One region of the Ignatzschineria larvae DSM 13226 genome, then DNA from elsewhere that is predicted to be linked to it. Evidence: riboswitches for the same ligand, from Rfam matches in the RefSeq annotation. Region 1 holds a riboswitch; the other holds the start of a gene.
What was found. Region 1 has a riboswitch for magnesium ahead of WMO13_RS04770 (magnesium transporter CorA family protein). Riboswitches for the same ligand answer to the same signal wherever they lie in the genome.
Positions count from the first base shown of each region.

Region 1 (3,216 bases):
GATTCTACTTTGGATTGTGGCGTATATTCTATTGATGATCTACTTCTTGCCGAGAACTCGCTATCGCTCACATCAATCCGCCAAAACTCGTTCAAAATTAATGGGTCATATTGTTGATAGTTATAGCAATATTGTCACGCTAAAGCTCTTTTCCCATAGTGATAAAAATGAAGAAGATGCTCGGAAAATGATGCGTGAACAGACGGATGCGGCGCTCTATTCTACAAAATTATCAACGGGAATGGATTTCTCGCTCACGATGATTAATACCCTCTTAATTGTAGCAACCGTAGTTCTATCACTCTATCTTTGGGGTGCTTCCTTAATTTCAGCCGGTGCCATTGCATTTACCATAAGTTTGGTGGTGAGAATCAATACGATGTCCACTTGGGTAATGCGAGTCGTAAGCCACATCTTTGAAGATATTGGGAGTGTTCAAGATGGAATCAGAGTGATTGCACAATCAAGAGAAGTGATGGATCAACCGAATGCCGGCACTATTGATACGGTAGAGGGGGAGATTGAATTTAAGTCAGTGAATTTCAGTTATCATCCTGCGAAACCCATTTATACAGATTTCAATCTTCATATTCGTGCCGGGGAAAAGATCGGTTTAGTAGGACCTTCAGGAGCCGGAAAGACGACTTTAACGCAGATTTTGCTTCGCTTGTATGATATTCAACAGGGGGAAATTCTGATTGATGGCGTGAATATTCGTACCCTGACGCAAGATAGTTTACGAGCGCAAATCGGAGTGGTTACTCAAGAACCCACGCTTTTTCATCGTTCAATCCGCGATAATCTACTTTATGGAAATGTTGATGCGACAGATGAGATGCTCTTTGAGGCCTTAAAGCAGACAAAAGCCGATCAATTTGTGAGAGAATTGGTGGATCAATATGGTCATCGAGGATTAGATGCTTTAGTGGGGGAAAGCGGGGTGAAACTCTCCGGCGGACAACGTCAACGCATTGCCATTGCCCGAGTTTTACTCAAAAATGCACCAATCTTAATTTTAGATGAAGCTACCTCAGCCCTCGATTCAGAATCAGAAGCGGTCATTCAAGAGAATCTTGAGCTTTTAATGGCCGGGAAAACGGTGATAGCGATCGCACATCGTCTTTCTACCATTGCCAAAATGGATCGATTAATCGTGATGGATCAAGGGGAAATTGTCGAAATGGGAACACACGAAGCATTAATTAGTGCTGATGGCCTGTATGCACAATTTTGGCGACAACAAGCTTCTAATCCGATGAGTGATAAAGATAAAAAATTGGATAAATAGCATTTATGTCTCTTTGAAAATTTCTCGAATAATAGAGTCTAATAAAGAGATAAAAGGAATATCAATTATCGCTAAAAGAAAATAATTATTTGACTTCTAAAATCCTTTAGGTGTATTATCCATGCACAAATTGCAGGTACCTCGTTAGGTGAGGCTCCTGTACGGAGATAGGCTACTGCCCAGAAACGTCCAAAGACGCCAACGGGTTTAACAGAGATCATCGAATTAAGGTGATCTATAACGTAGCTAGCGACTAGAGAAATCATTGAATATATTATCCATAATGGAATATTCATGTAACTATTTCCTTATGCCGTACAGTGCTAAAGCTCAATGAAAGAGGAAATCAGTAATTTCACTGATAATCATCGATATTTTGGCAAATAGCCAAGATGTTCTTGTGGTAGTTTCAAAATGATTATCCATTCAAATGGTATTAATAGAAACTGTAAAAGCAGATTTTGAGCGTAATAGATTAGAATGGGGAATGATTTTAAGAAGCGAGCAGGGCACATAGTCATTAATCTATGAGCCTACTTCTGGCGTATAGTCTATACGCTACCACAGGATTATTAAGTGTGATATTGATTTGTTATGCACTCTAGTGAATTGATTGGATTTCAAGAGCGCACCTTTTTCATAAGAAGGGTGCGCTTTTTGTTTGTTTCAATTTTTCAATTCACTTTGCCAAGGAGAGCAATATGAGCATCGTACAAGATAAAATCATTCTCTCAAAAGAATCTGCCATAAAAGCGGGCCCCCAAACATCGGCTACAGAATGGATTAATCTTATTTCTCCCTCTGTGGCTGAATTGAGTCGTGTTCTTAAAAAATACCATTTGCCGGAAGATACACTGCAGCGGGCTCGAGGTCATTTGAATCAATTAGAAGATGATACTATTTTATTAAAAATTGATATTCCTCGGAAAAATTTACCTCGCTCTAAAGTGCCATATCAAATATCACATCTAACGCTTTTAGTGAAAGAGGATACGGTTATTACGATCGCAGACCAAGACTCATTTCTCTTTACCTACTTAGAACACGAGCATTTAGTGACTTGGGCAGAGAAAGATCCGACTGATTTTGTCTATCGAATCTTAGATATGACAACAACAATGTTTATCAATTTAACTGAAAATTTAATTCAGGAAATTAACGTATTAGAGACTAATCTCAAACGGGAATTTAATAATAAATCGGTCTATAAACTAATTGATAACAATAAAAGTCTACTCTACTTTGCAAAAGCACTGAATAGAAACATTAAGCTTCTCAAATCTCTAGCTCAGAAGAGTATATTAAAAGCGGACTATGAACAGGATTTAGCGCTTCAAGATTTGATCACTAAAACAGAACAAGCTGAGAGTGTTGCAACGATTCATCAAGCAAACTTACGGAACTTAATGGATGCTTATTCTGCATTGATCGAGAATAATCTCAGTCTCTCAGTGCAATATTTAACAATCTTGGTAACGGTTGCAACGGTACCGATGGCTATTGGTGGCATTTATGGAATGAATATTCCATTGCCTTGGCAAGAATCACCGTATGCGTTAACAGGATTAGCGGTGATTGCCGGCATTATTATCGTGGGGGCTTTAGCATTCTTCAGATCGAAGAAGATGATTTAAAGGGATTCAGTGTAATCAGAGCCATACCAATAAAACGCTATCCATAAAATATTCCATAAATTTTATAAATTTCATAATGAATTTTGTCTATGTTGCAGTGATAACACATAGCACTGTAAAGACCTTGTTTGCGCATGATAAAGAGCAAAATTCAGTTAAGTTAGAAAGGATTGTCCTATGTTAAAAGTATATAAAAGCCTCGCATTAGGGGAACTTCAAGAAGAAGCACGTTTTAAAAGCAATACATTAATTGTCTTAACTGACCCAGATTCAGAGAAAATCAAGCAAGTTGCC
Region 1 is NZ_CP150637.1:1,130,926-1,134,141, forward strand. It holds gene WMO13_RS04765 (ABC transporter ATP-binding protein) at 1-1,288, shown strand, start outside; M-box (ykoK) riboswitch at 1,422-1,637, shown strand; gene WMO13_RS04770 (magnesium transporter CorA family protein) at 1,990-2,922, shown strand; gene WMO13_RS04775 (magnesium transporter CorA family protein) at 3,100-3,216, shown strand, end outside.

Region 2 (3,216 bases), 1.1 Mb from region 1:
TTAAATCGTAAAGATCTCGATCTTTTAATCGAAGCGAATAAAGAAGCATTGAGTACAGAGCGTAAAGACAGTGCGCAGTCTGCGAAATCCGATAAAGTTAAAGCAGATAAAGAGAAATCAACTCAAGAGAAAGGCGCTCAAGCAGCCGGGGACTATATTACAATCGATGATTTTGCGAAAGTCGATCTGCGTTTAGGGAAGGTCCTAGAGTGTGATTTCCTAGAGGGCTCCGATAAATTACTTACTTTCCAAGTGGATTTAGGGGAAGCGCGTCCTCGGACAATTTTCTCAGGGATTCGTAAGTTCTATGAGGATCCTGCGGCTCTAGTTGGAACTTATGTGGTGGTTGTGGCGAATTTAGCGCCCCGTAAGATGCGTTTTGGTGTAAGCGAGGGAATGATTTTATCGGCCTCTAAAGATGAATCATTAGCACTTTTAACGTCATTAGGTGAGTTAAAGCCCGGCGCAAAAATCTCATAAGATGTAAGAGTGATAGCATCATAAGATCCTCACTAAAGAGAGTGTTTTACCTTTTGATGCTTTTATGGCTGAGCTTTTATGAATTAAGAATAAAAAAATCCCAAAGTGTTGAGCTTTGGGATTTTACATATTGCAGTAAAAAATACTACTGTAAAAAATATTATCGGCTTATGGTTATTGTTATGAATGCCTAGGACTAAAAAGGTGTAAGTAATAGCGCATTCATCAAATATGTCATAGCTGGTAGGCTATATGAGAATCTTGATATTACCTACGATTTTTACCCAATGATCGTGAAGAAGAGACGTTTGGTAAAGATTGCGCTTCTTATGGAGAACACGATATATATTCATTGAGTAAAAATAAGGGTTACCTTTTCAGGTAGTATTTGATAGAGGTTAAACTGATTACTGTTTAGTATAAGTATTAGCTTAAAGTCATAAATGCACTTGCAATACCGAAGTAGATAAAGACACCGACAATATCACAAATAGAGGTGATAAGCGGTCCACTTGCTGTTGCAGGGTCCATTTTTAATTTACTGAAGATAAATGGAAGTGAAAGGCCGATTAAGCTACCGATCATAACAACACCCACCATTGTTAAGGCTACCACAAAGGCAATTTCAGGGCCACCGCGGTAGATACCGATGAGGGAAACCGCAAGCGCCATCGTAAATCCCAGTAGGCCTGATACAAGGATCTCTTTACTGATCATCTTAAACCAGTCTTTCATGCGTACTTCCCCTAATGCCATTGCACGAATCACAAGTGTTGCAGACTGAGCACCGGCATTACCGCCACTATCGACGAGCAGTGGCAAGAAGAAGACAAGGGCAACATTACTCTCAATCAACTCTTCAAATGTGGCAATTCCGGCACCTGAAAAGATATTCATAAAGACGAGAATAATCAACCAAGCAACCCGTTTACGGTAGAGAAGGCCGATCGTCGCAGTGAGGATGTTTTGACTATCGAAATCATCACTTTTGATCGAAGCCATACGATAGATATCTTCCGTACCCTCTTGTTCCATAACATCAAGCATTTGATCCATATGGATAACACCGAGGAGGTGTTGAGAGTAATCTACGACAGGAATCGTCACTAGCTCAGTTTCTTGGAATAGCTGTGCAACCTGTTCTTGGTCGATATCAGGAGATAAGGTTTTGATCTTAGTCTTCATGATCTCTTGGAGTGTTGCGTCCCCTTTCGCAGCTAAAAGCTCCCGAATAGCGATTACGCCGGCCAATAATTTATCGTCATTTAAGACATAGATGTAATGAATATCTTCCCGTTGATAGAGTGTTTTACGAAGATAATCGATGGTTTGATCAACGGTATCTCTCATAGGGAGAGTGATGAAGTCATCTGACATCATTGACCCCGCGGTCTCGATGCCAAATTTTTGATTGCGGTCTTGTACCATTAGCTTAACTCCTATCTTTTATTTGCATAAATTATATTTTGTTAAGCGTAGCTGGGCGCCTCAGCCAACGCAGGTATCCATGAGCAAAGAGCGAATAGATGATCAGTCTATTTTTGAGATCGAAAAAAACACCCAACCACAGTGTGAGGAGGGTGTTTTATGCCACAAAGCGATCGGCTTTGCTGGCGATCTCTCCTCTTTCGTACAGCTTTAGCACTATATGGCATGAAAGTGAGTCATGATCTAATCTATAAATAGATCAAAAATGATACTTTCGGCTACATTAGATACTGCCTTAGCTCGACAGTTTCTGCTGACCCGTTGGTGTCTCTCGACGTTTCTGGGCAGTAGCTTGCCTCCATATAGGAGCCTCACCTAACGAGGATAGTTAATAAGCGATTATCATATGATCGTACATCTTATTAACACAAAATAATTTGAGGGCGCATTATCACCTATAAAAGATTTATTATCAAGAGTTAATTAGTATTACTATAAATTTTATAGGGGTAAAAAATTTAATATACTGTTTTTTAAAGAAAAATATTTTTTATCATTCTTTTTCTATTGAATCTCTGTAGGTACCCGATTTTTTTATTCAAAGTATTATTCAAAACGAACTATTGAGTGAAACTTTCAAGAAATAATTAAAATTTATTATTAAATACAGTAAATCATCCCTTATTTACGCTTTATTTAGTACAATTTTCCTTTGTTTATCAATGGCAAATTACGGTCATAGAATAAGTTATAGAAATTCAATGTAGAAATTAAATTTAGAATTTAGAAATTAGATTTAGACATATCGCACAAGGAGATCCTTATGAGTAATGGTTATCCGCTCTTAATCGGCAAAACTGCAGATCATCAAGAGCTTAATTTATTATCGAATTTAGCAAACCGCCATGGTTTAATTACAGGTGCCACAGGGACGGGAAAGACGGTCACGTTGCAAAAATTAGCAGAGAGTTTTTCTAAAATTGGCGTCCCTGTCTTTATGGCGGATGTTAAAGGGGATCTCTCTGGAATTGCTGCTGCAGGTACCATTAACCCCAAATTGCAAGAGAGATTAGATGCAACGGGGTATACTGATTGGGATCCTCATGATAATCCTGTTACTTTTTGGGATGTATTTGCCGAAAAAGGACACCCGATTAGGGCAACGGTGTCTGATATGGGGCCTCTTATCCTTGGACAGTTAATGGGGCTCAATGAGATTCAACTTGGTATTTTAAATATTATTTTTAAAGTCGCCGATGATAACGGTCTACTGCTCATTGATTTTAAAGATCTTAGAGCAATGACACG
Region 2 is NZ_CP150637.1:2,189,560-2,192,775, reverse strand. It holds gene metG (methionine--tRNA ligase) at 1-480, shown strand, start outside; gene mgtE (magnesium transporter) at 907-1,908, opposite strand; M-box (ykoK) riboswitch at 2,097-2,298, opposite strand; gene WMO13_RS09040 (helicase HerA-like domain-containing protein) at 2,732-3,216, shown strand, end outside.
Region 2: another riboswitch for magnesium. It lies ahead of mgtE (magnesium transporter); the one in region 1 lies ahead of WMO13_RS04770 (magnesium transporter CorA family protein).